One region of the Microbacterium sp. NPDC058021 genome, then DNA from elsewhere that is predicted to be linked to it. Evidence: predicted binding sites of a transcription regulator. Region 1 holds the regulator's gene; each other region holds the start of a gene.
The links. The regulator HrcA, encoded in region 1, represses chaperone genes, less so after heat shock. The targets are predictions, from matches to a motif close to TTNGCACTCGNNNNNNNCGAGTGCNAA.
Positions count from the first base shown of each region.

Region 2: the regulator HrcA is predicted to act here: its motif matches at 6,077-6,103, upstream of groL (chaperonin GroEL).
Region 3: the regulator HrcA is predicted to act here: its motif matches at 5,727-5,753, upstream of groES (co-chaperone GroES).

Region 1 is NZ_JBHVRF010000002.1:103,704-110,809, forward strand. Features, by position in the region: gene dnaJ (molecular chaperone DnaJ) at 1-744, opposite strand, end outside; gene hrcA (heat-inducible transcriptional repressor HrcA) at 784-1,821, opposite strand; gene hemW (radical SAM family heme chaperone HemW) at 1,890-3,107, opposite strand; gene ACFVR6_RS04000 (DUF1990 family protein) at 3,107-3,757, opposite strand; gene lepA (translation elongation factor 4) at 3,800-5,650, opposite strand; gene ACFVR6_RS04010 (ExeM/NucH family extracellular endonuclease) at 5,874-7,106, shown strand, end outside.
Region 2 is NZ_JBHVRF010000003.1:26,623-33,728, reverse strand. Features, by position in the region: gene ACFVR6_RS06955 (alcohol dehydrogenase catalytic domain-containing protein) at 1-616, opposite strand, end outside; gene ACFVR6_RS06950 (LacI family DNA-binding transcriptional regulator) at 664-1,611, shown strand; gene ACFVR6_RS06945 (DMT family transporter) at 1,806-2,756, shown strand; gene ACFVR6_RS06940 (nitroreductase family protein) at 2,763-3,296, opposite strand; gene msrB (peptide-methionine (R)-S-oxide reductase MsrB) at 3,311-3,718, opposite strand; gene ACFVR6_RS06930 (DUF2332 family protein) at 3,788-4,798, shown strand; gene ACFVR6_RS06925 (DUF3263 domain-containing protein) at 4,808-5,068, shown strand; gene ACFVR6_RS06920 (LytR C-terminal domain-containing protein) at 5,078-5,650, shown strand; gene ACFVR6_RS06915 (cold-shock protein) at 5,796-5,996, shown strand; gene groL (chaperonin GroEL) at 6,137-7,106, shown strand, end outside.
Region 3 is NZ_JBHVRF010000004.1:215,334-222,439, forward strand. Features, by position in the region: gene ACFVR6_RS10175 (branched-chain amino acid ABC transporter permease) at 1-59, shown strand, start outside; gene ACFVR6_RS10180 (branched-chain amino acid ABC transporter permease) at 66-1,043, shown strand; gene ACFVR6_RS10185 (ABC transporter ATP-binding protein) at 1,174-2,049, shown strand; gene ACFVR6_RS10190 (ABC transporter ATP-binding protein) at 2,046-2,816, shown strand; gene ACFVR6_RS10195 (ABC transporter substrate-binding protein) at 2,893-4,161, opposite strand; gene rarD (EamA family transporter RarD) at 4,333-5,268, opposite strand; gene groES (co-chaperone GroES) at 5,354-5,650, opposite strand; gene ACFVR6_RS10210 (Hsp70 family protein) at 5,942-7,106, shown strand, end outside.

The sequences.
Region 1 (7,106 bases):
GGTCACCTCGATGTAGAGGTCGCCGTTGGGGCCGCCGGCGGGGCCGACCTCGCCGGATCCGGGCAGCTGGAGGCGCAGCCCCGTCTCGACACCGGCGGGGATGTCGAGGGAGACCGTGCGGCGGGCGCGCACCCGGCCCTGACCCTGGCACGTGGTGCAGGGGAACGGGATGGTCGTGCCGTAGCCCTGGCACACGTTGCAGGGCTGCGAGGTGACGACGTTGCCGAGGAGGCTGCGCACCGTGCGCTGCACGTGCCCGGTGCCATGGCAGATGTCGCAGGTCGCGGGCTGGGTGCCCGGCTGGCAGCACGAGCCGTCGCACGTCTCGCACAGCACGGCGGTGTCGACCTCGATGTCGCGGTGCACTCCGAAGACGACGTCGCCGAGTTCGAGGGTCACCCGCACCAGGGCGTCCTGACCCCGCTCGCGACGCGACCGCGGACGGCCGCCGCGTGGGCCGCCGCCGCCGGCGGCGCCGAAGAAGGTCTCGAAGATGTCTCCGAAGTTGCTGAAGTTGCCGCCGCCGCCACCGAAGGCGCTGTCGCCGCCCATGTCGTACCGCGCGCGCTGGTCGGGGTCGCTCAGCACGTCGTAGGCGTGCGTGACGAGCTTGAATCGCTCGGACGCCTCTTCCCCGGGGTTGACGTCGGGGTGCAGTTGACGTGCCAGACGTCGGTACGCCTTCTTGATCTCCTCGGGGGTCGCATCGCGCGACACACCGAGAACGTCGTAGTGGTCAGCCACATTCGCCTTTCGTGCCGCGCGGTGGCGGCGTAGGAATCGTCAGCGGGAGCTCTCGTCTTCTTCGAGCATCCGACTGAGGTAGTGCGCGACGGCGCGGACGGCCGCCAGGTTCGTCGGGTAGTCCATGCGAGTGGGACCGAGCAGCCCGACCCGGGCGCGGGACCCGGTCGCGTCGTAGTCGCCGGTGATGACGGATGCCTCGGCGAGCCCGAACGGCTCGTTCTCGCGCCCGATGCTCGCCGCCAGCCCCTGGTCGTCGGGCACCATCTCGGTCATGAGCTTGAGGAGGGTCACCTGCTCCTCGATGGCCTCCAGGAGCGGCGAGATACTGCCGCGGAAGTCCTGTTCGCGCCGCGCGAGGGTGGCGCTGCCGGCGAGCACCATGCGGTCCTGGCGGAACTCCTCCAGCTCTTCGGCGACGACGGCGGCGATCGAGCGCACCGCGGCGTCGAAGCTGCCCGGCTGCGTCGGAGCCGCCAGCAGATCGGCGATCGCCTGCGCGCCGCTCTGCACGCTGCTGCCTGTGAGCATGCTCGCCAGGCGCGCACGCACGCGGGTCATGCCCTCTTCGCCGAGGTCGGGCGGCACCATCGCGATGCGCTGCGAGACGCGGCCGATGTCGGTCACGACGATGACGATGATGCGGCCGGAGCCGAGATCGACGAGCTCGAGGTGGGTGACGTTGGCTCGCGAGAACGAGGGGTACTGCACGATCGCGACCTGTCCGGTGAGCTGGGTCAGGGCGCGCACCGTGCGCGAGAGCAGGTCGTCGAGGTCGCCCGAGCCGTCGAGGAACGACGCGATGGCGGAGCGCTGGGCCGGCGTCAGGGGGCGCAGTTGCGCGAGGTGGTCGACGAAGACGCGGTAGCCCTTGTCGGTGGGGACGCGCCCCGATGACGTGTGCGGGGCGACGATGAGTTCTTCGTCCTCGAGCAGCGCCATGTCGTTGCGGATCGTCGCGGCCGACACTCCGAAGGCGTGTCGCTCGACGATGGCCTTGCTGCCGACGGGCTCGTGGGTGTCGACATAGTCCTGCACGATGGCTCGCAGTACCTGCAGTCCACGTTCGCTGACCATGTCACTCCCCTCTGTTGGCACTCGTCATCCGTGAGTGCCAATTCTATCGCGGACGGCCGACCGCCGCGTCACGAGGTGAGGGCGCGGACCACAGCGTCGGCCAGCAGACGTCCGCGCAGGGTCAGCACGATACGGCCACGCAGCGCCGCGGCGCCCTCGACGAGGCCGTCGGCGATGAGACCCGCCACCGTGGCGCGGCCGTCGTCGGACAGCCCCGCGATCTCGATGCCGTCGCGGATGCGCGAGCGCAGCAGCACGTCCTCGAGCTCGCGCGACGCGGCATCCGGTCGCTCACGCCCGGCGGCGGGCGACTGGCCGGAGCCCACGCGCTGCGCGTACGCGGCGGGATGCTTGACGTTCCACCAGCGGAGCCCCGCGACGTGGCTGTGGGCGCCGGGCCCGAATCCCCACCAGTCGGTGCCGCGCCAGTAGGCGAGGTTGTGCCGGGAGCGGTGATGGTCGCCTCGCGCCCAGTTCGACACCTCGTACCAGTGGAAACCGGCGGCGGCGAGTGTGCCGTCCGCCAGCTCGTACATGTCGGCCTGCAGGTCGTCGTCGGGGGCCGGCACCTCGCCGCGGCGGATCTGGCGGTGCAGCTTCGTGCCCTCTTCGATGATGAGGGCATACGCGGAGATGTGGTCGGGCTCCAGTGCCACCGCGGTCTGCAGCGACTGCCGCCAGTCGTCGAGGGTCTCCCCCGGCGCCCCGTAGATGAGGTCGACGCTCACGTCGAGCCCGGCGCGACGGGCCGATGCGACGGCCGTGGCGACGTTGTCGGGGTCGTGCGTGCGGTCGAGAGCCGCGAGCACGCGCGGCACGGCCGACTGCATGCCGATCGACAGGCGCGTGACGCCGGAGGCGGCGAGCTCGGCGGCGACCGCGTCGGTGACGGTGTCGGGGTTCGCCTCCACCGTCACTTCGGCGCCGGGGACGAGACCGAACGTGCTCTGGATGCCCGCGAGCATGCGGCCGAGGTCACCCGCAGGCAGCAGGGTCGGCGTGCCGCCGCCGAAGAACACCGTCGTTGCCGGACGCAGCGCGCCGACGTCGGCCAGCACGCCGCGCGCGAGGGCCACTTCGCGCAGCAGCGTGTCGGCGTACTGGTCCTGGCGGGCACCCTCGAGTTCGCTCGAGGTGTAGGTGTTGAAATCGCAGTAGCCGCAGCGCACGCGGCAGAACGGCACGTGCAGGTACACGCCGAAATCCACCGCGGGATCGATGGTCAGGTCGGCGGGCAGGCTGCCGTCCGCGGGTGCCGGCTCGCCGATGGGGAGGGCGGAGGCCATCAGGGCGACGTCGTGTACAGCGGCGAGATGGCGCGCAGGTACCCGCGGAAGAGCTCGCGCCGACGGCGGCGCACGAGCGGGGGCAGCAGCCGGTACAGCGGTGAGGTGGGCGCGTCGAACGCCCGCACCGTGAACCACACCTCGTCGTTGTCGCGCCACTCGATCATGAACGACTCTTCGCCGCTGACGACGGAGCCGCCGACGGTGCCGAGTGCGTAGCCGATGCGGCGAGTCTCCTCCACGCAGAAGATCACGCGCAGTTCGGCATCGGCGCGGTGTCCCTTGACGCGCCCGTGCACGTGCACCGTGGTGCCGGCGCCGACGTACGGGGTGCCTTCGGCGTCGTAGCGCTGCTCGGTCTCGTGACGGCTGGGCGCCACGGCGTTGCCCTCGGCGTCGAACGCGACGCCGGAGTACATCGGGCCGGATGCCGGGCGCACGTCGGTCAGCTGCAGGCCGGCACCGCGCAGCGCGCCCCACGACAGCAGGGCGTCGCCGGCGGTGCGGAAGCGGGCTTCCCCGCTGCCGATGCGCCAGGCCTCCGCGGCGGGGATGCTGCGCTCGGGCGGGTACTGCAGCAGATCGGACGCCTGCGTCGCCCCGACGGCGGCGTAGTCGACCGTCTCGTCTCTGAAAGTCCCGCGGCGCATGGCGTCCAGCCTACTTCCTGGGTGTTCGTTGACGGAGTGCAGTTACTTCTTCTCCTTGCCCTCGACATCGCCGGACAGCGCGGCGATGAACGCCTCCTGGGGGACTTCGACGCGACCGACCATCTTCATGCGCTTCTTGCCCTCCTTCTGCTTCTCGAGCAGCTTGCGCTTGCGGGTGATGTCGCCGCCGTAGCACTTGGCGAGCACGTCCTTGCGGATGGCGCGGATGTTCTCGCGCGCGATGATGCGCGCGCCGATCGCAGCCTGGATGGGCACCTCGAACTGCTGGCGCGGGATGAGCTTGCGCAGCCGCTCGGTCATCATCAGGCCGTACGCGTAGGCCTTGTCGCGGTGCACGATCGAGCTGAACGCGTCGACCGCCTCGCCCTGCAGCAGGATGTCGACCTTCACGAGGTCGGCCGTCTGCGAGCCGGCCGGCTCGTAGTCGAGGCTGGCGTAGCCCTGCGTGCGGCTCTTCAGGTGGTCGAAGAAGTCGAACACGATCTCCCCGAGCGGCATCGTGTAGCGCAGCTCGACGCGGTCCTCACTGAGGTACTCCATCCCCTGCAGGGTGCCGCGGCGGCCCTGGCACAGCTCCATCACCGTGCCGACGAAGTCCTTCGGCAGCAGGATGCCGACCTTGACGATCGGCTCGGACACCTCGGCCACGCGGCCGTCGGGGTACTCGCTCGGGTTCGTGACGGTGACCGTCTCCCCCGCGTCGGTGGTGACCTCGTACGGCACGGACGGGGCGGTGGTGATGAGGTCCAGTCCGAACTCGCGCGAGAGACGCTCGGTGATGATCTCCAGGTGCAGCAGGCCCAGGAACCCGCAGCGGAAGCCGAAGCCGAGCGCGACGGAGGTCTCGGGCTCGTACTGCAGCGACGCGTCCGAGAGCTTGAGCTTGTCCAGTGCCTCACGCAGGTCGCCGTAGTCGCTGCCGTCGATCGGGTAGATCCCCGAGAAGACCATGGGCTTGGGGTCGGTGTAGCCGGGGAGCGGATCGGATGCCGGCTTGCGCGCGGTCGTGATTGTGTCGCCGACCTTGGACAGCCGCACGTCCTTCACGCCCGTGATGAGGTAGCCCACTTCGCCGACGCCGAGACCCTTCGAGGGCACGGGTTCGGGGCTGGACACGCCGATCTCCAGCAGTTCGTGCGTCGCGCGCGTGGACATCATCTGGATGCGCTCGCGCGGCTCCAGCTTGCCGTCGATCATGCGCACGTAGGTGACGACGCCGCGGTACGCGTCGTAGACCGAGTCGAAGATCATGGCGCGGGTCGGCGCGTCGGGATCGCCCTGCGGGGCGGGGATGTCGCGCGCGATGCGGTCGAGCAGCTCCTCCACGCCCACGCCGGTCTTGCCGCTGACGCGCAGCACGTCCTCGGGGCGGCCGCCGATGAGACCGGCGAGTTCAGCGGCGAACTTGTCGGGGTCGGCAGCGGGAAGGTCGATCTTGTTGAGCACCGGGATGATGTGCAGGTCGTTCTCGAGCGCGAGGTAGAGGTTCGCCAGCGTCTGCGCCTCGATGCCCTGCGCGGCGTCGACGAGCAGGACGGCGCCCTCGCACGCGGCGAGGGAGCGGCTGACCTCGTAGGTGAAGTCGACGTGACCGGGGGTGTCGATCATGTTCAGCGCGAAGGTCTGGTCGTCGCTGGCCCACGGCATCCGCACCGCCTGCGACTTGATCGTGATGCCGCGCTCGCGCTCGATGTCCATGCGGTCGAGGTACTGCGCGCGCATGTCTCGGTCGGAGACGACGCCGGTGATCTGCAGCATGCGGTCGGCCAGGGTGGACTTGCCGTGGTCGATGTGGGCGATGATGCAGAAATTGCGGATCTGCTCGGGCGGCGTAGCGGCGGGAGCAAGAGGCTTCAGGGCACGGGGTGACATGTCGCGTCGAGTCTACCGGCGTGCGGCCGAACGCCTGTCGGTACGCGTCTGCGGCGTGGCCTAGCGGAAGTCGGGAAGGCGCGCCATCGACACGCCGTCCATCCGTTCGTGAGAAGAAGTTAACCAATCTGACCCTTGCCGAAGGTGCCCGTTTGACCGAATGCTCAATGAGGCGGACGGTGTCTGCGCGAATCCCACGCGCCCGAGCCGCTCGGAGATGACCGTGACCCACCGCACCTCGCCTGTGCCCTCGCGCCGATTCGGCCGCCGATCCATCGCCGCCGTTGCGGCCTTCGCCACCACCGCCGCGGGCCTCGCGCTCGTGCCGACCGCGGCGACGGCGGCCGTCTCCGTCGACGCGCCGGTCGTGATCTCGGAGGTGTACGGCGGCGGCGGAAACGCCGGCGGCGCGTTCAACCGCGACTTCATCGAACTGGCGAACGTCTCCGACGCCGCGGTGGACCTCTCCGGCTACAGCGTGCAGTACGCCTCCGCCACCGGGGGCAACTGGCAGCTGACGCCGCTCACCGGCATCACCCTGCCCGCCGGGGCGCAGCTGCTGATCGGCGCTGCTCCAGGGGCGGATGCCACCCAGCCCGCCATCACCCCCGACGTCGATGGCGGCCTCGCTCTCAGCGGCAGCCAGGGCAAGGTGGCGCTGGTGTCGACGCAGACGCCGCTCTCCGGCTTCAGCGGCCTCGTGGGCCTGCCCGAGGTCGTCGACTTCGTCGGCTGGGGCGCGGCGAACCACTTCGCCGGCGCGGCGCCGGCCCCGGCGACGACCAATCCCCAGAGCATCAGCCGCAACGCCGAGTTCGGCAACACCGCCGACAACGCCGCGGACTTCGCGCTCGCCACACCCACCCCGGTGGGACGGGGCGGCACCGAGCCGGAACCCGAGCCGGAACCGGAGCCCGAGACGATCGCGATCCGCGACCTGCAGGGCACGACGGACACCTCCCCGTACGCGGGTCGCACCGTGACGACCAGCGGTGTCGTCACCGCGCACTATCCGACGGGCGGCTTCGGCGGCTACGTCATCCAGTCCCCCGGCACCGGCGGCGCGCTGGATCCCGCGACCCACGGGGCATCCGACGCCGTCTTCGTCCGCGCGCCGCAGGCGACCGGCGAGGTCGCCCTCGGCGACACGGTGGAAGTCACCGGGCTCGTCGGCGAGTACCAGGGGCTCACCCAGATCGAGGTGGCCCCGGGCGCGGCGACCACGCTCGAGGATGCCGCAGCGCCCGTGCCGGCGACGCTCGCATGGCCGGCCGATGCGGCCCAGCGTGAGGCGCTGGAATCGATGCTGCTGGCTCCACAGGGCACGTTCACCGTCACGAACACCTACTCCACCGGCCAGTACGGCGAGGTGGGTCTCGCCGCCGGCGATGAGCCGCTGCGCCAGCCGACGGACGTCGCACGCCCGGGTTCGCCCGAGGCCGCGGCCGTGGCCGCC
Region 2 (7,106 bases), on a different contig from region 1:
CGACGCCGGCGGCCAGCGCGAGCGGCCACACGTCTTCCTTCACCTCGGCGACGTGCACCTCGGCGCCGGCGAGAACCGCCGCGCGGGTGCCGATCTGCCCGAGGCCGCCGTAGCCGATGACGCCGACCTTCATGCCCGCGGTCGCGCCGCCGGTCTTCATGATCGCGTGGTGCGAGGTCATGCCGGCATCCGTGGCGAGCGCGGCGAGGGCGAGGTCGAGGCCCTCGGGCACCCGGGCCAGGTCGGCGGCGTTGGCCACCAGCTGGTCGGCGAACCCGCCGTGGGTGAACATGCCCGCCGGAGGGCGCTCCCCGGACGAGCACACGCCGACGACATCGCCGACACTCCATCCGGTGACGCCCTCGCCGATGGCACTGATGACGCCGGCGTTCTCGTGCCCCTGCGTCATCGGCAGGAACGGCATGACGGCGTCACCCAGCTCCATGTACATGATGTCGCTGTGGCACAGGCCCGCCGCCTTGACGTCGATGACGACTTCGCCCGGTCCTGCCGTCGCTTCGGGAACCTCGTTGAGTGCGATCGGCTTGCGGTCGCCCTCGTACTGCCATGCCTTCATCTGGTGCTCCTTCTTCTTCGCGGCGCGCCGGAAGCGCACCCGTTTTCAGGCTAGGCACTTAATCGTTTAAGTGATAACTTTTCGGCATGCGGGGTGCGAGTCGGCCGACCATCCGTGACGTCGCGCGGGAGGCGGGCGTCTCGACGGCGACCGTGAGCTACGTGCTCAACGAGACGCCGGGCCAGACCATCCGCGACGGCACCCGCGAGCGGGTGCGCGAGGCCGCGACCAGGCTCGGCTATCTGCCGCACGCCGTGGCGCGCACCCTGCGGGAGGGGACGGCGCGGGTCGTCATCTTCAACACCGGCCCGGTCGTGATCGGGGAGAGCCTCAACGGGTTCATCCGCGGCATGGCAGGTGAGCTCCGCGCCCTCGGCCACGCCCTCATCGTGACGACTCCCACCGAGTCGGCCGGAGGTGCGGTACCCCGCGAGGTACTCGACGCGGTCGCCCCGCGGGCAGTGCTGGACCTCGCCTCACTCCTGTCCGACAGCGTCGCCGACGATCGCGTGTCGGGCGAGGTCGGCGGCGCTCATGTGGGATTCGCCTTCCAATCCAGCCAGCAGCTGCGCTACCTGGCCGACCGCGGGCACCGCCAGATCGCGTTCGCCTCGCTCACCCCGGCCACCGAACTCACCCGCATCCGGGAGGCGCAGTCGGCCCGCGCGGCGGACGCACTGGGCCTGGAGCTTTCGATCGTGCGGCTCGACGCCGACGACGATCATGACGCGTGGTGTCGCGAGGTCGACCGGCTTGCGCGGCACACGGCGGTGACGGCCGTGGCCGCGTACGACGACGACGTGGCCATCGCGGTGCTGGCGGCGATGGCGGCGACGGGCCTGAGAGCGCCCGACGACCTCGCCGTCATCGGATTCGACGAAGGCAAGCTGGCCCGGCTGTGGCGGCCGGCGCTGACGACCTTCCGCATCGACGCCGAGAGCTACGGCAGGCGGGCGGCACGCATCGCCCTGGGTCTCGATCCCGGGCATTGGCACCACAGTCCGTCGCAGGTGGTAATCCGCGAGACCGCATAGCCCGCGAGTGAGCATTCGAGCCTGCGAGTGAGTATTCGGGGTCGCGAGTGAGCATTCGGGCCTCCGAGTGAGCATTGGCGACGAGTACGCAATCGGCAGTGCGAGTACTCACTCGGCAGCGCGAATACTCACTCGGCAGCGCGAATACTCACTCGGGAGCGGCGGGGGAACGGGGCGCGACTAGACTTCCGCGAGTGCCCACCGAGTCCCGCCGCCTGCCCGTCTGGGTGGCGTTGGGCGGCGCAGCGCTCATCGGTGTGATGACCGCCGTGCAGGCCAGGGTCAACGGGCAGCTCGGCGTGCGTCTGGAGGACGGCTTCGTCGCCGCCTTCATCTCCTTCGCCTCGGGCCTCGTCCTCCTCACTGTCATCTCGCTCGCCCTGCCGGGCGGCCGCGCCGGCTTCGCGCGGCTGGCATCCGGTGTGCGCGAGCGGCGGATCCCCTTCTGGATGCTGTGCGGCGGCGCCGCGGGAGCCCTCACCGTCGCGACGCAGGGATTGGCCGTCGGCATCATCGGGGTGGCGCTGTTCACCGTCGGGGTCGTGGCCGGTCAGACCATCTGCGGTCTCGTGCTCGACCGGCTCGGCTACGGCCCGTCCGGGGTCGTCGCGGTCACCACCGGGCGCGTGCTCGGCGGCGTGCTCGCCCTCGCCGCCGTCGGCATCGCGCTCACCGGCGGCGCGGTCGATGCGCCCCTGTGGATGCTGGTGCTGCCGTTTGCGGCCGGCGTCGGCATCGCGTGGCAGCAGGCGACCAACGGCCGCCTGCGCCAGCGGGTGGGAACGCCCCTCACCGCGACGCTCGTCAACTTCATCGGCGGATCGCTCTGCCTGCTGATCGCCGCCGGCGTGCACGTCGCCCTGGTCGGCGCCCCCGCGGCGCTGCCGACGGAGCCCTGGCTGTACGTCGGCGGGGCGCTCGGGGTCTTCTACATCTTCCTGTCGGCCGCGCTCGTCGTGCACACCGGAGTGTTGCTGCTCGGCCTCGCCTCGGTGGCCGGCCAGCTGGCGGCATCCGTCGTGCTCGACCTCGTGTGGCCGGCACCGGCGGGACCGGGCACCGGGACGGCGCTGGCGATGGTGGCCGTCGCGCTCGCCTCGGTCGTGGTCGCCGCCGTGCCGTGGCGGCGTCGCCGCGCACGCTGACGCGGGCTAAAGCGCCTTCTTGGGCTGCGGCATCCGACTGACGAACGCCGCGGCGTCGATGACCTTGTCGCGGGATTCGCGGGTGCGCTCGGGCTTGCCGCCGACGTACAGCCAGCCCAGCAGCTCCTCGTTCTTGCGCAGCCCGTGCGCCTTGGCGACGGCCTTCGCGCGGGTGTAGTGGCCGGTGCGCCAGATGACGCCCCACCCCGCCTCGTCCAGCAGCAGGCTGAGGGCATGGGCGACTCCGGATGCCACCGCCTCCTGCTCCCACCGGGGCACCTTGTCGCTCTTGCGGTAGCTGGAGACCACGGCCACCAGCAGCGGAGCGCGCAGCGGCTTGGGGGAGACGCCCTTTTCGCCGGACGCCTTGTTGATCGCCCGGCCGAGCGTCTCGCGGTCGTCGCCGCGCAGCTCGATGAGACGCCAGGGCTTCAATTCCGAGTGGTCGGCGACGCGGCCCGCGGCGCCGACGAGCTCCAGCAGTTCCTCGTGGGAGGGCGCGTGGTCGGTCACCTTCGACAGCGACCGACGGCGCCGCATCGCCTCGAGTGCGCTCACCCGGCATCCTCTGGGGTGAACTGCAGGGCGATCGAGTTCATGCAGTACCGATCCCCCGTGGGGGTGCCGAAGCCGTCGGGGAAGACGTGCCCCAGGTGCGAGCCGCAGTTCGCGCAGCGCACCTCGGTGCGCACCATGCCGTGGGCGTTGTCCTCGACCAGCTCGACAGCCTCGGGGCGCACCGACTCGTAGAAGCTCGGCCACCCGCAGTGCGAATCGAACTTCGTCCCGCTCTGGAACAGCTCCGCACCGCACGCGGCACAGGCGTACAGGCCGGCGCGGCTCTCGTCGAGCAGTTCGCCGGTCCACGGCCGCTCGGTCGCGGCCTCACGCAGCACCGCGTACTGCTCGGGTCCGAGCTCCTCGCGCCACTGCTCGTCGTTCTTGCTCACTGCGTAGGTCATGTTCGACTCCTTCTGTCCCTATTCAACCCGACGCACCGGTGGTGTGTTCCGATCGGGGACAATCGGTGGGTGAGTTCAGAGCCGGATGCCGCGACCGCCGTCCGCGACCGCTTCGCGCGCTTCGCCCGCGACGAGGCGCCGGGGCGATCGGAGCTGTACGGCGCCTGGGCCGCGGGCGTCGCGGCCGACCCTGCCGTGCAGGCGGTGCTCGCCGGCATCCCGGCCTCGCATCGCCAGCCGCCGCTCGTCTTCGCCGTCACCCGCCTGCTCGGCGCGCCCGAAAGCGACTACCCGGCGTGGGCGTCGTGGCTGCTCGCGCACGCCGACGCGGTGGTGGCCGAGTGCGGCAGGCGCAGCGTGCAGACCAACGAGGCGCTGCGGTGCGCCGCCCTGCTGCCGGCGCTCGCCCTCATCGACGGCCCCATCGCCCTGCTCGAGGTCGGCGCCAGCGCCGGGCTGTGCCTCTACCCCGATCGCTACGGCTACCGCTACCACCGTCCCGATGGTGAGGTGCTGGCGCTCGAGCCCGCCGACGGGCCGTCGCCGGTGACGCTGCACTGCGACCTGCGCGGCGAACGGATGCCGCCGCTGGCGCTGCCCCAGGTGATCTGGCGTGCCGGCATCGACCTCGACCCCCTCGACCCGACCGATCCGCAGACGCGCGCCTGGCTCACGGGCCTCGTGTGGCCGGGGGAGGAGGGGCGCGCCGAACGCGTCGGTGCGGCGCTCGACATCGCGGCCGCCGACCCGGCGCTCCTCGTCGCCGGCGACGCTGCGGATGCCATCGCCTCCGTCGCCGCGCTCGCGCCGCCGGAGGCGACGCTCGTGGTGACCACCCCGGGAGTACTGGCGTACCTGCCCTGGGCGCGCCGCCACGAGGCGATCGCCGCGGCCCGCGCCGCAGGCCGCTGGGTCACCATCGACGACCCGCGCCTGCACGAGGGGTGGACGACGCCCGTCGACCCGGATGCCGGGCCAGGGGGCTTCGCCGTCGCGCTCGACGGCGACATCGTGGCCGCCGCGGACCCGCTCGGCGGCTGGCTGGAGTGGCGCGCGGTCGACGCCGCGCCGGCGCGTTAACGTGGAAGGGTGCCCCTGACCCCTCGCGATCGCGCGATCCTCGACTTCGAGTCGGGATGGCCGCGCCACGGTCCGGTGAAGGAGGAGGCGATCCACGCCCACCTCGGCCTGTCGCCGGCGCGGTACTACCAATTGCTCGGCAGACTCATCGACACCCCTGAGGCGCTGGAGTACGACCCGATGATGATCTCCCGGCTGCGGCGCATCCGGGATGCCCGCGAACAGGCACGGCGCGCTCGCGTTGCGATGAGCCCGCGCGTGGCCAGGTAGCATTCCAAAGTGCCGAAAACGACCTACCCGAAGGATCGCTTCGACCAGATTCCGCCCACGAGCGGCCGCGTCGGGGCCCACCGGGCCGAGAACCCCCACATGCGTGGGTGGGTCGTGCTGCTGTGGGCGGCCGTCGCGACGGTCGTGCTCGTGGCCGCGGGAATCTTCGGCACCCTCGTCGTCACCGGCCGCGTGACACTGTTCCCCACCCCCGAGCCCACGGTGGCCGCCCCACCGGTGGTGACCCCCGTGCTCGACACCACGTACGAAGTGCTCGTGCTCAACGCGACCCCCGAGGCGGGTCTGGCCAGCCGCGCCCGCGACGAGATCATCGCCGCCGGGTGGTCGGCCGACCTGGTGCTGGCCGGCGACGCCGGGTCGCAGGACTTCGCCACCACGACGGTGTACTACCCGCTCGCCTCCGACGAGGCGGCCGCGCTCGCGCTGGCCGAGGTGATCGGCGGGGCCGAGGTCGCCCAGAGCGAGGTCTACCAGCCGCTGGACGACCCCGAGGCCCGCCAGCTCGCCGTCGTCCTGGGGTTGGACCGCACCACGGCCGGTGCGGAGACACCGGCATCCTGAGCCTGTGTCGCATCGCCCACGGGCGGTGCCGTGTTACGCGCGTGTGAAGACTTCGGTGCACGCCCGTCAACAGTTGCCGGATTCGCGAATCCGCCCCTGAACTGCTGGTTACGCTGACGACGTCACACAGCAACAGGAGATTCACATGGCACAGGGCACCGTCAAATGGTTCAACGCGGAAAAGGGCTACGGGTTCATCACCGGCGCCGACGGGCAGGACGTGTTCGTCCATTACTCGAACGTCGAGATGGACGGCTTCCGCGTCCTCGAGGAAGGACAGGCCGTGGAGTTCACGGTCGGCTCGGGCCAGAAGGGCCCGCAGGCCGAGACCGTGCGCGTGGTCTGACTCCTCCGCGGGACGTGTGACCGTGTGTGTCGACGCGCCCGGCGTGGCTTGCACTCGCCTGGGGTGAGTGCCAGAATGGCTTAGCACTCACTCCTGTCGAGTGCTAAAGACATTCCTACGTCCGGGAGGGACGCACACACATGGCAAAGATCATCGCTTTCGACGAAGAGGCCCGTCGTGGTCTCGAGCGCGGCCTGAACATCCTGGCCGACGCCGTCAAGGTGACGCTCGGCCCGCGCGGTCGCAACGTCGTGCTTGAGAAGAAGTGGGGCGCTCCCACGATCACCAACGACGGCGTCTCGATCGCCAAGGAGATCGAACTCGACGACCCGTACGAGAAGATCGGTGCCGAGCTCGTCAAGGAGGTCGCCAAGAAGACCGACGACGTCGCGGGCGACGGCACCACCACCGCCACCGTTCTCGCCCAGGCGCTCGTGCGCGAGGGCCTGCGCAACGTCGCCGCCGGCGCCGACCCCATCTCGCTCAAGCGTGGCATCGAGAAGGCCGTCGCGGCCATCACGGCCGAGCTGCTCGACTCCGCCAAGGAGGTCGAGTCCAAGGAGCAGATCGCTGCCACCGCGTCGATCTCGGCTGCTGACGCTTCGATCGGTGAGCTCATCGCCGAGGCGATCGACAAGGTCGGCAAGGAAGGCGTCGTCACCGTCGAGGAGTCGAACACCTTCGGCACCGAGCTCGAGCTCACCGAGGGCATGCGTTTCGACAAGGGGTACATCAACCCCTACTTCGTCACCGACCCCGAGCGCCAGGAAGCGGTCTTCGAGGACCCCTACATCCTCATCGCGAACCAGAAGATCTCGAACATCAAGGACCTTCTGCCGATCGTCGACAAGGTGATCCAGGAGGGCAAGGAGCTCCTCATCATCGCCGAGGACGTCGAGGGTGAAGCCCTCGCGACGCTGGTGCTCAACAAGATCCGCGGCATCTTCAAGTCGGCTGCCGTCAAGGCGCCCGGCTTCGGCGACCGTCGCAAGGCCCAGCTGCAGGACATCGCGATCCTCACCGGTGGTCAGGTCATCACCGAAGAGGTCGGCCTCAAGCTCGAGAACGCCACGACCGACCTGCTCGGCCGTGCGCGCAAGGTCATCATCA
Region 3 (7,106 bases), on a different contig from region 1:
TCCTCATCCTGCTGGTGAGGCCACAGGGCCTCCTCGGTCGCAAAGAAAGATTGGGGTAACCCGATATGGATTGGGGTGCCATCCTCGGAAACACGCTCAGCTACCTGCTGAGCCCTGTCACGATCGCGTATGCGCTGGCGGCGACGGGCCTGGCCGTGCACTTCGGCTTCGCGGGCCTGCTCAACTTCGGCATGGCGGGGTTCATGGCCCTGGGCGGCTACGGCTACGCCATCTCGGTGCTGAGCTTCAACCTCCCCTGGTGGATGGGCATGATCGTCGGCCTGCTGCTGGCGGCGCTGTTCGCGGTGCTGCTGGGTGTGCCGACCCTGCGCCTGCGCGCCGACTACCTCGCGATCGTCACGATCGCGGCGGCCGAGATCATCCGCCTGCTGTTCACCACGCAGGTGTTCGACGAGTGGACCAACTCCGCCGACGGCCTGGGGAACTATCACGGCGGATTCCGCGACGCGAACCCGTTCCCCGACGGCGAGTACGGCTTCGGCCCGTGGACGTTCAACCAGGACGGCCTGTGGGTGCGGGTGTTCGGCCTGTTCCTGCTGGCACTGGCGATCTTCGTGGTGTGGTCCCTCATGCGCAGCCCGTGGGGCCGCGTGCTCAAGGGCATCCGCGAGGACGAGGATGCCGTGCGGGCACTGGGCAAGAACGTCTTCGCCTACAAGATGCAGGCCCTCGTCGTCGGCGGCATGATCGGCGCCATGGGCGGCATCGTGTACGTCCTCCCCTCGGCGGTGGTCCCCTCCAGCTACACGACCTCGCTCACGTTCTTCCTGTGGACGATCCTGCTCCTCGGTGGCGCGTCGACCATCTTCGGCCCGTCGCTGGGCGCCGTGCTGTTCTGGATGGTGATGGCGCTGCTGGGCAACCTCCTGCCGCAGCTCGCGGCCGAAGGCATCCTTCCCATGTCCGACATCCAGGCGGGCACGCTGCGCTACATCCTCGTGGGTGTCTCGCTCATGCTGCTCGTGATCTTCCGTCCGCAGGGCATCCTCGGCGACAAGAGGGAGATGACCTTTGTCAAGTGACCAGACCAATACGCCCGAGGAGCCGCAGGCTCCGCAGGTGCCACCGGTGACCGGCAGCGTGCCGCGTCCGAAGACCTCGGGCCTGGCCAAGGGCGAGGCCGTTCCCGGCGTCGCCAAGGTCGACCCGATCATGGTGATCGACGGCGTCACGCGTCGCTTCGGCGGTCTCACCGCCGTGGATGTCGAGCACCTCGAGATCCCGCGCAACGCCATCACGGCGCTCATCGGTCCCAACGGCGCCGGCAAGACGACGCTGTTCAACCTGCTGTGCGGTTTCGACAAGCCCAACAGCGGCTCGTGGTCGTACGACGGCAAGAACCTCGCCGGCATCCCCGCGTTCAAGGTGGCGCGTATGGGGCAGGTGCGCACGTTCCAGCTGACCAAGGCACTGTCGCTGCTGACGGTGCTGGAGAACATGAAGCTCGGCGCCCCCGCGCAGCGCGGGGAGAAGTTCTGGCAGGCCTTCGTCCCGGCGGTCTGGCGCAGCCAGGAGACGGCGAACGAGGAGAAGGCCCGCGACCTGCTGAAGAGGTTCAAGCTCGACGCGAAGGAGCAGGATTTCGCCGCGTCGCTCTCGGGCGGTCAGCGCAAGCTCCTCGAGATGGCGCGCGCGCTCATGAGCGATCCGAACCTGGTCATGCTCGACGAGCCGATGGCCGGGGTCAACCCCGCCCTCACCGAGTCGCTGCTCGATCACATCCTGGACCTCAAGGAGCTGGGTATGACCGTGCTGTTCGTCGAGCACGACATGCACATGGTGCGCCACATCGCCGACTGGGTCGTGGTGATGGCCGAGGGCAAGGTCGTCGCCGAAGGCCCACCGGATGCCGTGATGCAGAACAAGGCGGTCATCGACGCCTACCTCGGCAGTCACCAGGATGTGGACCTCGGTGTCGTGACCGGGCGCATCGCCGGCGAGCTGGACACCTCAGCGGTCGAACTGCTCGAAGAGATCAAAGAAGAGGAAGAGGCGTCGATCGCCGAGGCCGAGAAGGAGAAGAAGTGAGTGCTCCCGCTCCCGCCGCGGCCGCGGCCGCGACGGACGGCGACATCGTCGTCAACGTCGTGGATCTGGTCGCCGGCTATCTGCCAGGCATCGACATCATCAACAGCGCCAACCTCGTCGCCCGCAAGGGCGAGCTGATCGGCATCATCGGGCCCAACGGCGCCGGCAAGTCGACCCTGCTGAAAGCCATCTTCGGCATGGTCAAGGTGCGCAGCGGCGACATCACCGTCAACGGCGAGAGCATCGTGGGCCTCAAGGCCGACAAGCTGGTGCGCCGCGGCGTCGCGTTCGTCCCGCAGACGAACAACGTGTTCCCGTCGCTGTCGATCGAGGACAACCTGCAGATGGGGCTCTTCCAGAACCCCAAGATCTACGCCGAGCGTCTGGAATTCGTCACCGGCATCTTCGCCGAGCTCGGCAAGCGCCTCAAGCAGCGCGCGGGATCGCTGTCGGGCGGCGAACGGCAGATGGTCGCGATGAGTCGCGCGCTCATGATGGATCCGTCCGTGCTGCTGCTGGACGAGCCGAGCGCGGGCCTGTCCCCCGTCCGGCAGGACGACGCCTTCATCCGCGTCTCCGACATCAACAAGGCCGGCGTGACGACCATCATGGTCGAGCAGAACGCCCGCCGCTGCCTGCAGATCTGCGACCGCGGCTACGTGCTCGACCAGGGCCGTGACGCCTACGAGGGCACCGGCCGGGAGCTGCTCAACGACCCGAAGGTGATCGGGCTGTACCTGGGCAGCCTGGGCGCCGACGGGGTCTGACCCGCTCGCGGACTCCCCGTCGCACGAAGAGGGCCCCGGATCCACGGATCCGGGGCCCTCACTCACTCACTGGGTGTCAGCGGGTGTCGATGCGCTCGTGCATGTTGTCGGCGCCGTACTGGAAGATGCCGATCGACGCCTCGGTCGGGTCGCCGTTCTCATCGAACGTCACCGGGCCCGAGTAGCCGTCGTAGTCCGCGGTGCCACCCTCGAGGATGATGTCCGCGCACTCGGCGAACGAGGTGCAGGTCGTGCCCTCGCCCGAACCGCCCGAGACCTCCTGCAGCTTGCCGGAGATCGCAGCGGCGTCGGTGGCGTTGGCCGCCAGAGACGCCAGGGCGAGCAGGATGACCGCGTCGTAGGACTCGGCGGCGTAGGAGTAGTCCGACAGCTCGGTGTTGCCGTCTGCGGTCCACGCGTCGTTCAGACGAGCCTGGAAGTCGTCCTCCAGCACCGGTCCGGGCGTGGTGCCCTTGGCACCCTCGAGCGGGACCGCCACGTCGGCGCCCCACTGCTTGAGGTTGCCGTCGACCAGGTAGAAGCTCTCCGCGGACTGACCGGCGTTCACCAGCAGCGGCGCGATGGTCGCGAACTGGTCGAACGTGATCAGCACGACCGCGTCGGGGTTCTCCGCCGTGACGGTGGCCACCTGCGCGTCGAACGAGCTGTCGCCGTCGTTGTACGACGCCTCGGCGACCACGGTGCCACCGGAGGCTTCGAACACCTCCTTGACGACCCCGAACAGGCCGGTGCCGTACGCGTCGTTCTGGTAGATGATGCCGATGTTCTCGTGGCCGTCCTCGGCGATCAGGTTGGCGAGGACCTCGCCCTGCAGCAGGTCGCTGGGGGCGGTGCGCCAGTAGAGGCCGTCGTCGTCCCAGGTCGTGAAGTCCGGCGACGTGTTCGCCGGCGAGAAGGTGATGATGCCCTCCGAGACGTTGCTGTCGAGGAAGAGCTTGGTCACGCCCGACGCCGCAGCGCCGATCATGGCCGCGACCCCTTCGCTCTGCAGCTTCGGGACGGTGGTCTCGAATGCCTTGTTGTCGGCGTCGCCGGAGTCACCAGGGGTCAGGTCGATCGTGAGGCCCTTGGCGGCATCGTTGACCTCGTTGACCGCGAGCAGCACACCCGCCTCCTCGGGCGGGCCGAGGAACGCGAGGCTGCCGGACTGCGGCAGCACGGTTCCGATGCTGAGGGTGAGGTCCTCGCGGTCCTCGGCGGGGGCCGCCGAGGAATCTGACGGCTCTGACGAGCCGGCGCAGCCGGCGAGGATGATCGCGCTGACCCCGGCCACGGCGACGGCGCCGAGGACCTTGGCGCCACGCGAACGTGTGAAGACGCTCATAGTGCTCCCTAGTTGATTCGTGAGCGGCACGGCTTCGTCGGGCGCCGCGCCAGTGGGTCCCAACCTAATCGTGGGTCTGCGTCGCCAGTGTTGCGATGTGTTAACGGTCTGAAACAGTCGAGTCTCGGAAAGATAACGGCGTTGCGGATGCCGGACCGGGACCGGGCTCGGTCAGGTGATCGGGCCGAGGTCGCTGACGCCGCGGCCGCGGCGGGCGTGGCGCAGCGAATCCGCCGTCAGCAGGATGAGCGCCACCCAGACCAGCGCGAAACCGGCCCAGCGCTCGGGCGGCATGTCCTCGCCGAGCCAGACCCCGATGGCGAACTGCAGGATGGGCGCCACGAACTGCAGGAGCCCCATGACCGACAGGGGCGCCCGACGGGCACCCGCGGCGAAGAAGAGCAGCGGCACGGCCGTCACGACGCCCGCGAGCCCGAGCAGCACCGCGTGACCGGCGCCGGCCGTTCCCATCGTGATGCCCGTGGTGACCCCCACGACCGCCAGCTGCACCCCGGCGACCGGCAGCAGCCAGAACGACTCCAGCGTCAGTCCGCTGACGGCATCCACCTCGGGCCCCAGTTGCTTCTTCACGAGGCCGTACAGACCGAACGAGCCCGCGAGGGTCAGCGCGATCCAGGGGAAGGCGCCGTAGCCGACGACGATGACCGCGACCGCCGCGGCGGCGATACCCAGGGCGACCCACTGCGTCACGCGCAGGCGCTCGTGGAGCACGAGGACCCCCAGCAGCACCGTGACGATCGGGTTGATGAAGTACCCCAGGCTCGACTCCAGCACGTGGCCGGTGAGCGTGGCGATGAGGAAGACCTGCCAGTTGACGTAGATCAGGGCACCGGCGACCGCCGTCCACAGCAGCAGCCGGGGCTTTCGGACGATCGCGAGGATGCGCGGCCACGAGCGGGTGACCGTCAGCAGCAGCAGACAGAACACGAACGACAGCAGCACCCGCCACGACACGACCTCCCACGGGCCCGTGGGGGCGAGGACGAGGAAGTAGAGGGGCATGAAGCCCCACAGGAAGTACGCCGAGAAGGCGTAGACGCCGCCGAGCAGTCGTTCGCGTGCGGGATCGGCGGCGGGGGCGGTCATCACCGGCCCAGCCTAGGGCCGCCGCCGCAACGACGAAGGACCCGGATGCCGAGTGGCATCCGGGTCCTTGTCGTTGTGCGTTCGCTCAGCGGACGACGACCGCCAGCACGTCGCGGGCCGAGAGCACCAGCAGCTCGTCGCCACCGAACTTGACCTCGGTCCCGCCGTACTTGCTGTAGATCACGCGATCGCCGACGGCGACGTCGAGCGGGATGCGGTTGCCGTTGTCGTCGATGCGACCGGGGCCCACTGCGACGACCTCGCCCTCCTGGGGCTTCTCCTTCGCGGTGTCAGGAATGACCAGCCCACTGGCGGTGGTCTGCTCGGCCTCGACCTGCTTGATGACGATGCGGTCCTCGAGCGGCTTGATGGAAACCGACACGGTCTACCTCTTTCTTGAAACTGAAGACTCGTTAGCACACACCCAGTGAGAGTGCTAACGCCAGTGTACGGGGACGCTGGCACTCACGCAACGCGAGTGCCAGCCCGTGACGCCGCGTGACGGATGCCTTCATACGCATGTATCAGCGCCCCTGGTATGCCCTCTACACAGGTGATATACATAGCCCGACCGCAAGGCCGTTGTCCGAATTCCGGGGGGAAAGGACACGTAGTGGGGTACGTCATCGCCGTCGATGTCGGAACCAGCCGGACAGCTGCAGCCGTTGCGCGTGTGAGATCGGATGGGGAGATCTCGACAACCCCGTTCGCACTCGGACGTCACGCTGACAGTGTTCCGAGTTCCGTCTTCGCCCTTTCCGGGGAGCTGCTGTGGGGGGATGCCGCGGAGCGCCGCGGCATCACCCAGCCCGAGCGTCTCATCCGGGAATTCACCCGCCGCGTGGGCGACGACGTGCCGATCATCGCGGGGGATCAGAGCTTCACCGCGGAGCAGCTGTTCGCCCGCATGGTGACGTGGGTGGTGGACACGGTCCGCGAACGCGAGGGGCACTCCCCCGACGCGGTCGCCGTGACGGTGCCGGTCACGTGGGGCGGCTATCGCACCGCGTTGATCGAGGGGGCGTTGGCGCGCGCCGGCCTCGGGGACGTCGTGATCGTCAGCGAACCGGAGGCCGCCGCCCGACGCTACGAGACGCTCAACCCGCTGGCGCCGGCGCACGCGCTGGCGGTCTACGACTTCGGCGGCGGCACCTTCGACGCTGTGATCCTGCGCAAGGACGCCGACGGCACCGTGCAGCCCGCGGGCGATCCGCACGGCATCCGCGACCTCGGCGGTGTCGACTTCGACGATGCCGTGCTGCGCCACGCGATTGCGGTCGCCGGATTCTCGGCGGTGACCCTCGCCGCCGATCGCGGTGCCCGCATGGGGCTCGCTGCCCTGCGGCGCGAATGCGTCGAAGCCAAGGAAGCGCTGTCCTTCGACAGCGAGGTGTCGATCCCGGTGCTGCTGGGCGACCGGGAGACGACCGTCCGCCTCACACGCGACGAGTTCGAGGCGATGATCGAGGATGCCATCGGGCGCACCGCCGAGACACTGGCCGACGCGCTCGAATCGGCCGATGTGACATCCGATCGCATCGACGCGATCCTGCTCACCGGCGGGTCCTCCCGCATCCCGCGGGTGGCCCAGCACCTGTCCGCGCGGTTCGATCTGCCCATCGCCACCGACGTCGACCCGAAGGCGATCATCGCCCTCGGAGCCGCCGGCGCTGTCGCCGCCGAGCGCGCCGGCATCGCCGCGGCGCGCCTCGCGGCCCGCAGCGATGGGCCAGGGACGGATGCCGATGCAGAGCCGACCGACGAGGGCGCCCTCGACACGGCGTCCGCCGCCGCGGTGGTCGCGGCAGCGCCGCGGCCGGTCCGGACCTCGCGCTCCT